2 regions of the Saccharopolyspora erythraea genome follow, and region 2 is predicted to be linked to the other one. Evidence: riboswitches for the same ligand, from Rfam matches in the RefSeq annotation. Region 2 holds a riboswitch; the other holds the start of a gene.
What was found. Region 2 has a riboswitch for thiamine pyrophosphate ahead of thiO (glycine oxidase ThiO). Riboswitches for the same ligand answer to the same signal wherever they lie in the genome.

Region 1 (4,659 bases), 510 kb from region 2:
GAGGCGGGCGAGGACGGTGACGTCGCCGAGGTCGCGCGGCTCGCGGGCCCGGTGAAGGCGGTCGAGCTGGCCCGCTACCCGGAGCCGCTGGCCCCGGCCACGGCCGCCCGCCGAGCGGGCGCGGCGGCGGTGCGGCCGGCGCAGGTCGCTGAGGCGGCCCGGGAGCTGGACCGCGAACACGACCTGGTGCTGGTGGAGGGCGCGGGCGGGCTGCTGGTCCACTACGACGACGACGGCGGCACGCTCGCCGACGTCGCGGTCGCGCTGTCGGCACCGGTGCTGGTCGTCGCCCACGCGGGCCTCGGCACGCTCAACGCCGCCGCGCTCACCGCAGAGGCGTTGCGGGCGCGCGGTGTCGAGTGCGCGGGTGTGGTCGTCGGGAGCTGGCCGTCGGCTCCGGACCTGGCGTGCCGGTGCAACCTCGACGACCTGCCGGAGGTGACGGGGGCGCCGTTGCTGGGGGTCCTGCCCGAAGGCGCGGCCGCCGACCCGGCCGCTTTCCGCGAAATCGCACGGGCGGGCCTCGCCCCGGCCCTCGGCGGGCAGTGGCGCCGGTGAGGCCGGTCGGTGGCATCGAGCGCAGGTCACGCCGGTCGGTTGGAATGCCCCGTTCGAGGGGGCCGCGACGTCGTGCCGTGCTGTTAGCGTGGACGCGTGAGCGGTGAGTCCGTGCTCGTCATCGGAGCCGGGGTGCAGGGCCTGACCTCGGGAATCGTCCTCGCCGAGGCGGGAGTCCCGGTCCGCATCCGCACCGCCGAGCGCCCCCGCGACACCACCTCCGCCGTCGCGGGCGCGATGTGGGGACCGGCGATGCTCCGGCCTGCCGACCGCGTCCTGCGGTGGGTCACCCGCTCGTATGCGGAGTTCATGGCGCTGTGCCGCGACAGCGCGTCGGGCGTGCACCTGGCACCGGGGCGGATGGCCGCCCGCTTCGACCTGGGCGACGTCGTGCCGCCGGAAGCGCAACTCCTTGACGACCTGCGCAAATGCCGGCCCGAGGAGCTACCGGAGGGTTTCGTCAGCGGCTACCACGCCACCGTGCCGCTCATCGACATGCCGAAGTACCTGGACCACCTCGTCGACCGCTTCCGGGCCGCGGGCGGCGAGCTGGTGGTCAGCCCGGTGCCGACGCTGGGCGAGGCGGTCGCGGAGGCTCGGGTCGTGGTGAACTGCACCGGTGTCGGGGCCCGCGAGCTGGTCGGCGACCCCGCCGTGCACCCGGTGCGCGGCCAGCACGTGGTGGTGGCCAACCCGGGCGTGGAGGAGTACTTCATCGAGCTGACCACGGCCTCCGAGTTCGCCGGCTACATGCCGCACGGCGACCGGGTCGTGCTCGGCGGCGTGGCGGTGGAGCACGACTGGAACCTGGTGCCCTCCAGCACGGTGAGCGAGGGCATCCTGCGCCGCTGCGCGGAGGTCGAGCCGAAGCTCGGCGGCGCCGAGGTCCGCGACGAGATCGTCGGGCTGCGCCCCGGCCGCGAGCAGGTCCGGCTGGAGGTCGAGCACTTCGAGGGCTCGCGGATCGTGCACGACTACGGCCACGCGGGGTGCGGGGTCGCGCTGTCCTGGGGCTGCGCCTTCGAGGTCGCCGACCTCGTCGGAACCTGACGGCCGGTGCCGGACGCCCCGCGTCGCGGTTGGCGCCCGGCGTCCCGTCCGGTCGTGTCGGGGTCGGTGTCAGCTCTGCTGGAAGGCGTCGATGGCGGAGTCGATCTCCTGGGCCATCGACACGTCGGCCTGCGTTATCCCGCCCTTGGAGTGCGTGACGCAGTGGAAGGTCAGGTTCCGCCAGCGGATGTCGATGTCGGGGTGGTGGTTCTCCTTCTCGGCGATCTCGGCGATCCGGTTCACCACCTGGATGGCCTGCGGGAAGCTGGCCAGCTCGACGCTGCGGGTGAGCTTGCCCTCCTCGTGCCGCCACTCCGGCAGGTGTTCGAGGGCGGTGGAGATCTGGTCGTCGGTCAGCAGCTCTGCCATGTCGACCATGATGGTGGACGAAGCCGCTCTTCGCGACCTTCCCGCGCCGCGAAGAGCCGTTGGAGCTGCGCAAACCGCGTTCGTCCAATCGGCGGTCCCGGCCCGCGGTCCGGGGCGGCGGCGGGGCCTGACGTAGACTCCGGGGTCGCCACGGGAGTCCAGCGCGCTGGGCTGAGAGGAGGGGCGAGCCCCTCGACCGTACGAACCTGAACCGGATCATGCCGGCGCAGGGAGGCCCTCGATGCCGGACGCGTGGCGCGACATCGGGAGGACCGTTGAACCGTTTCCTGCGACTCGCCGGAGCCGCCGCGCTGGCCGCGCTCACCGCGAGCTGCTCGCTGGCCGGCACGCAGAACCAGGACCAGTCCGCGCGCACCGTCACGCTGGTAGCGCACGACTCGTTCGCCGCCGACGAGAAGCTGCTGGCGAAGTTCCAGGAGACCACCGGCATCCGCGTCAACGTCCTCAACAGCGGTGACGCCGGGGAGCTGACGAACAAGCTGGTGCTGTCCAAGGCGAACCCGATCGGCGACGTGGCCTACGGCGTCGACTCGACCTTCGCCTCCCGCGCGCTGCGCGAGGGCGTGTTCGAACCGCATCGGGCGCCCAACGCCGACCAGGGCCCGCAGCGCTACGCGCTGGAGCCGGAGCACCGGCTCAGCGCCGTGGACGTCGCCGACGTCTGCGTCAACGTCGACTCCGGCTGGTTCGCCCAGCGCGGCCTGCCCGAGCCTGCGAACCTGCGCGACCTGGCCGATCCCCGCTACCGCGACCTGTTCTCCGTCCCGGACCCGACCACGTCCTCACCCGGCCTCGCGTTCCTGCTCAGCACCGTCGCGGCCTTCGGCGAGAACGGCTGGCAGGACTACTGGCGCCAGCTCGCCGCCAACGGCACCAAGGTGTCGTCGGGCTGGGAAGAGGCGTACAACCAGGACTTCTCCGGATCCGCAGGCAAGGGGCCGCGGCCGATCGTGCTCTCCTACGCCTCCTCGCCCGCGGCCGAGGTGAACCCGGACGGTTCGCCTCGCACGAAGGCGCTGGCCGGCACCTGCTACCGCCAGGTCGAGTACGCGGGTGTGCTGCGCGGCGCGAAGGACCCGGAGGCGGCCGGTCGGGTCGTCGACTTCCTGCTCTCACCCGAGTTCCAGGCGCAGGTGGCCGACACCATGTACGTCTACCCGTCGGTGCGCGACGTGCCGTTGCCGCAGGGCTGGGCGGTCAGCGCCCCGCTGCCGCCGCGTCCGGCGGAGCTGCCCGCGCAGCAGGTGGAGCAGAACCGCGACCGTTGGGTGGAGCAGTGGCGCGCGGTGGTGCGGGGCTGACCGCCCCCGCCCAGGCGGGAAGCGGCCACCGGATCGCGGTCGGGGTGGCCGCGGCGGTGGTGCTCGGCTTCCTCGGCCTGTTCTTCGCGTGGCCGGTCGCGGCGATCCTTGGCCTCGGCGCCGACGGCGGCGTCACCGGCGTCCTGGCCGATCCGGCGACCTGGCGGCTGGTCGCCTTCACCCTCGGCCAGGCCGCGGGCTCGACGCTGCTCGCGCTGCTGGCGGGAATGCCGCTGGCCTACGTCCTGGCCCGGCTCGCGATCCCGGGCAAGACCGTGCTGCGGGCCATGATCATGGTGCCGTTCGTGCTGCCCACGCTGGTCGTCGGCATGGCCTTCCGGGCGCTGCTCGGCGGCGACGACGGCGTCAGCGTGCTGGGCATCATGCTCGCCAACGGCTTCTTCAACGTCGCGGTCGTCGCCCGCACCGTCGGCGGCCTGTGGACGCACCTCGACCGCCGGGTGGAGGACACCGCCAGGTCGCTGGGGGCCTCGCGGCTGCGGGCCTTCACGTCGGTCACGCTGCCCGCCCTGCTGCCCGCGCTCGGATCGGCGCTGGCGGTGGTCTTCCTGTTCTGCTCCACCAGCTTCGGCGTCGTGCTGGTGCTGGGCGGCGGCCGGTACCGGACCCTGGAAACCGAGATCTACCTGCGGACGGTGCAACTGCTCGACCTGCGGGGCGCGGCGGCGCTGTCGCTGCTGCAACTCGCCGCCATCGTCGCGGCGCTGGTGATCGCCGCGCTGGCGCGCCGGCGGCGGGAAACGGCGTTGCGGCTGCGCAAGGCCGAGGAGACCGCGCGCCCGCCGCAGGGCGGCGAGTGGTGGATCGTGGGCGCGGCGGGCGTCGTCGTCGCCGCGCTGGCAACACCGATCGTGAGCCTGCTGCTGCGGTCGGTGTCCACCCGGGACGGCTGGAGCCTGGCCGGCTACCGCGCCCTGGCGGGCACCGGCGAGCGCGGCACGCTCCAGGTCTCCGGCATCGACGCGGCGCTGAACTCGGTGCGCACCGCGGCGGATGCGACCTGGCTGTCCCTGCTGATCGGGCTGCTGGCCTCGTTCGTGCTGATCGGCGTGCAGCGCCGGACGACGGCGGAGCTGCTGGACACGGTGCTGATGCTGCCGCTGGGCGTGTCGGCGGTGACCGTCGGCTTCGGCTACCTCGTCACTCTCGACGCCCTGCCCGGCGACCTGCGCACCTCGCCGCTGCTGGTGCCCTTCGCGCAGGCGCTGGTCGTGACGCCGCTGGTGATCCGCATGGTGCTGCCGGTGCTGCGGTCCATCGACACCCGCCTGCGGCAGGCCGCGGCGACGCTCGGCGCGAACCCCTGGCGGGTGCGGTGGGAGATCGACGTGCCGCTGGC
Region 2 (4,659 bases):
CGAGCCACCGGTCCGGGTTCCGCCAAGGCGCCCGTCCTCGATCCCGCCATCGCCCCGCCGAGCTGCCCGCCGCCGTTCCGCCGGGCCGCCCGCCGTCGACCCGCCGAGCCGCCTGCGGCGTTCCGCTGGCCGGAATCAGCTAGACCGCCGCTGAGCTGGGAAAACACCAGCGCCATCCCGGCGTTCGCGGCCGAACGGTCGCGCGCGGGAGCCGCCGTAAAGCCCTCCTCGTGCGACCGTTCGCGCTGATCAGCGAAGTACGTTACGAATTTGCCGATTCGGTGAGATATGCGTCAAAAGATGGATGTGCACGTCTTCTCCTCGCCGAATACTTGTTCGCCGACGGGGGTCCGGTAACGCGGAACAAGGGAGACAGCACATGAAGCGCAAACTTGCGGCCCGGGTGACGGGGTCCGTGATTTTCGCGGTGGGCACGATCGCCGCTCTGACCGTGCCCGCAACGGCGACCCCGACCGCGCCCGCGCCGGTCGCCGCCGATGCCGGGACCCTGATGGAGGCGATGCAGCGCGACCTGGGCCTGACCGTCGAGCAGGCCAAGGAGCGCCTCGCCGACGAGGCCGCGGCCACCCGCGCCGACCAGAGCCTGCGCGGGACCCTCGGCGCCGCGTTCGGCGGCTCCCACTACGACGCCGCGCTCGGCAAGCTCGTCGTCGGCGTGACCGACGCCGGCCGCCTCGACGAGGTCCGCGCGGCCGGGGCCGACGCCAAGCTGGTCCGGCACAACGTCCAGCAGCTCGACGGCGTCGCCGACGGCCTCGACGCGCAGTCGGCGCGCGCCCCGCAGTCGGTCACCGGCTGGTACGTGGACGCCAGCAGCAACTCCGTGGTCCTGACCACCACCCCGGGCACCGCCGGGCAGGCGAACGACTTCGTCCGCGCCAGCGGGGTGAACGCCGACGCCGTGCGCGTCGTCGAGTCCGCCGAGCAGCCCCGGACCTACGCCGACGTCATCGGCGGCAACGCCTACTACATCGGCAGCGGTTCCCGCTGCTCGGTCGGCTTCTCGGTGCAGGGCGGCTTCGTGACCGCCGGCCACTGCGGCAACCAGGGCGACAGCACCAGCCAGCCGAGCGGCACCTTCGAGGGCTCGTCCTTCCCGGGCAACGACTACGGCTGGGTCCGCACCGCCTCCGGCGAGAACCCCGTCCCCTACGTCAACGACTACCAGGGCGGCACCGTCGGCGTCGGTGGCTCCAGCGAGGCCGCCGAGGGCGCGTCGATCTGCCGTTCCGGCTCCACCACCGGCTGGCACTGCGGCACCGTCGAGGCCAAGAACCAGACGGTGCGCTACCCGCAGGGCACCGTCGAGGGCCTGACCCGCACCAACGTGTGCGCCGAGCCCGGCGACTCCGGCGGCTCGTGGCTGTCCGGCGACCAGGCCCAGGGCGTGACCTCCGGCGGCTCGGGCGACTGCACCTCCGGCGGCACGACCTACTTCCAGCCGGTCAACGAGATCCTGCAGGCCTACGGTCTGACGCTGCTCACCCAGTGACCCCCGAGTGACCGGTTGACCGACCGCGTGGGCCCCGGCGGCACGTCCGCCCGGGCCCACGTTCGTCGGGGTCCTAGCCCAGCTTGGTCCGCAGTGCCGCGGCAGCGGCTCGCGGGTCCTCGGCCTCGGTGATGGCGCGGACGACGACGACCCGCCGCGCACCCGCCTGGACCGCCTCGTCGATGTTGTCCATGCCGATGCCGCCGATGGCGAACCACGGCCTGCCGTGGCCGCGGTGCTCGGCGGTGTGGCGGACGAGCTCGAGACCGGCGGCCTCGCGCCCCGGCTTGGTCGGCGTGGTCCACACCGGGCCGGTGCAGAAGTAGTCCACGCCCGCCTCGGTGGCCGCGGAGTCGGCCTGCACCACGTCGTGCGTGGAGCGCCCGACCGCCACCTGGTCTCCGACGATGCGCCGGGCCAGCTCGACGGGCAGGTCGTCCTGGCCGAGGTGCAGCACGTCGGCGTCGGCGGCCATCGCCACGTCGGCCCTGTCGTTGACCGCCAGCAGCGCGCCGTGCCGGACGCACGCGTCGGCCAGCACCTCCAGCGCGGCGAGTTCGTGGCGGGCCTCCAGCGGGGCGCCTCCCGGGCTCTTGTCCCGCAACTGGATGATGTCCACCCCGCCGTCCAGCGCCGCGTCGGCGAACTCGGCGAGGTCGCCCCGCTCGGTGCGCGCGTCGGTGCACAGGTAGAGCCGGGCCTCCTCGAGGCGGGCGCGGATACCGAAACCGTCCAGTCCTGGCATGCCCCTCAGGGTAACTTCTGCCACGCGCGCCGCCGGGAGATCTCGCCGCCGCGGCTGACCGGGAGATCGGCGGCGGGTACGGTGGAAGGCGGTGAGCACGGGAGTCCGCGGATGCCGGACTGAGAGGGGGCGCCAAGGCCCCGACCGTCGAACCTGATCCGGGTCATGCCGGCGCAGGGAGCGTGGAGTTGTCTGAACTGTCTGGTTTGACGGCCGAGCACGTCGCCGTGGTCGGCGGCGGGGTCGTCGGTCTGTCCGTCGCCTGGTGCGCGGCGCGGGCCGGTCATCGCGTGACGGTGGTCGACCCGGCGCCCGCTTCCGGGGCGTCGCACGTGGCGGGCGGGATGCTCGCACCGGTCGCCGAGGCGTGGCCCGGCGAGGAGGAACTGCTCGAGCTGGGGGCCGCGTCGCTGCAGCGCTGGCCCGACTTCGCGGACCGGCTCGCCCACGACGCGGGAATGCCGTCCGGCCTGCGCAGGGAGGGCACGCTCGTCGTCGGGATCGACAGCGCCGACCGCGCCGAGCTCGACAACCTCGCCGACTACCTCGCCCAGCTCGGCCGCTCGGTGACCAGGCACAACGGTCGCGAGCTGCGCCGGATGGAGCCGTCGCTGGGGCCGGCGGTGCGGGCCGGGCTGTCGGTGCCGGGCGACCTCGCGGTCGACAACCGCGTCGCCCTGGCCGCGCTGCGTGCGGCGGCGACGCTGGCCGGCGCCGAGTTCGTCACCGCCCGGGCGCGGGCGGTGCGCGCCGGTGAGGTCGAGCTGGAGGACTCGGTGCTGCGCTGCGACGTCGCGGTGATCGCCGCGGGCGCGCGGTCCGGTGACCTCCACCCGCTGCTGAGCGGGGCGGTCCGGCCGGTGAAGGGCGAGATCCTGCGGCTGCGCGCGCGGGCCACCGCCCTGCCGCCGCCGACCCGGACAGTGCGCGGACCCGTCCACGGCAGGCAGGTCTACCTGGTGCCGCGCGACGACGGCGGGCTCGTCGTCGGCGCGACGCAGTACGAGGTCGGCTTCGACACCGAGGTCACCGTCGGCGGGGTGCGCGACCTGATCGCCGACGCCGAGCAGGTGCTGCCGGGCATCGCCGAGTACGTGCTGGTGGAGGCCATCGCCGGACTGCGGCCGGGCACCGCCGACAACCTGCCGCTGCTGGGCTGGCTGGAACCGGGCGTCATCGCCGCGACCGGCCACCACCGCAACGGGTTCCTGCTGGCGCCGGTCACCGCCGAGGCGGTCGTCGCGCTGCTGTGCGGCCGGACCCCGCCGGACGAGGTGAAGGCCGCCGACCCCGGCCGCCGCATCTCCCCCGAGAACGGAGGGCAACAGTGCAGGTAGTGGTCAACGGAGAGTCCCGGCAGGTCCCCGAGGACGCCACGCTGGAAGCCGTGCTGCGCGAATACGGCGTGCCGGACCGGGGAGTCGCCGTCGCGTTGGACGGCGCGGTCGTGCCGCGGGCCGCCTGGCCCGCGACCGGCCTGCGACCGGAGGCGACCGTCGAAGTCCTCACCGCGGTTCAAGGAGGCTGACTGACATGGACGACCCGCTGGTCATCGCGGGACGCGAGTTCGGCTCGCGGCTGATCACCGGTACCGGTGGCGCGGCCAACCTGGCGGTGCTGGAGCGCGCGTTGATCGCGTCCGGCACCGAGCTGACGACGGTGGCGATGCGCCGCGCCGACGCGGGAGGCGGCACCGGCGTGCTCGACCTGCTGCGCAAGCTCGGCATCGAGGCGCTGCCCAACACCGCGGGCTGCCGGACGGCAGCCGAGGCGGTGCTGACCGCGCAGCTCGCGCGGGAGGCGCTCGGCACGAACTGGGTCAAGCTGGAGGTCGTCGCCGACGAGGACACGCTGCTGCCGGACCCGGTCGAGCTGCTCGACGCGGCGGAACAGCTGGTGGACCAGGGTTTCGTGGTGCTCGCCTACACCAACGACGACCCGGTGCTGGCGCTGCGGCTGGAGGAGACCGGGTGCGCCGCGGTGATGCCGCTGGGCTCGCCGATCGGCACCGGCCTCGGCATCCGCAACCCGCACAACATCGAGATGATCGTCTCCCGCGCGTCGGTGCCGGTCGTGCTCGACGCGGGCATCGGCACCGCCTCGGACGCTGCGCTGGCGATGGAGCTGGGCTGCGACGCGGTGCTGCTGGCCACCGCCGTGACCCGCGCGCAGGACCCGGAGCGGATGGCCGCCGCGATGCGCGCGGCCGTCGAGGCGGGACGGCTGGCCTCCCAGGCCGGACGCATCCCGCAGCGGTTCTGGGCGCAGGCGTCCAGCCCGGGACGCCCCACCGGCTGACCGGCCGCTCCCTGCTCGGCCTGGTGGTTGGTCAAGTCACGCGGCTGATCACGCGTGCCAGGAGTCCAGCACCGCCGCGTTTAGCGCGGTCAGCCTCCTGTCG

Region 1: linked by a shared signal. The riboswitch ahead of HUO13_RS04930 (thiamine ABC transporter substrate-binding protein) and the one ahead of thiO (glycine oxidase ThiO) in region 2 are both predicted to bind thiamine pyrophosphate.

Annotation. Positions count from the first base shown of each region.
Region 1 covers NZ_CP054839.1:1,071,178-1,075,836, forward strand. The annotation lists gene bioD (dethiobiotin synthase) at 1-558, shown strand, start outside; gene HUO13_RS04920 (FAD-dependent oxidoreductase) at 655-1,608, shown strand; gene HUO13_RS04925 (4a-hydroxytetrahydrobiopterin dehydratase) at 1,678-1,977, opposite strand; TPP riboswitch at 2,125-2,213, shown strand; gene HUO13_RS04930 (thiamine ABC transporter substrate-binding protein) at 2,253-3,299, shown strand; gene HUO13_RS04935 (ABC transporter permease) at 3,275-4,659, shown strand, end outside.
Region 2 covers NZ_CP054839.1:564,771-569,429, forward strand. The annotation lists gene HUO13_RS02695 (S1 family peptidase) at 380-1,513, shown strand; gene thiE (thiamine phosphate synthase) at 1,587-2,258, opposite strand; TPP riboswitch at 2,346-2,455, shown strand; gene thiO (glycine oxidase ThiO) at 2,465-3,595, shown strand; gene thiS (sulfur carrier protein ThiS) at 3,586-3,786, shown strand; gene HUO13_RS02715 (thiazole synthase) at 3,792-4,556, shown strand; gene HUO13_RS02720 (putative T7SS-secreted protein) at 4,605-4,659, opposite strand, start outside.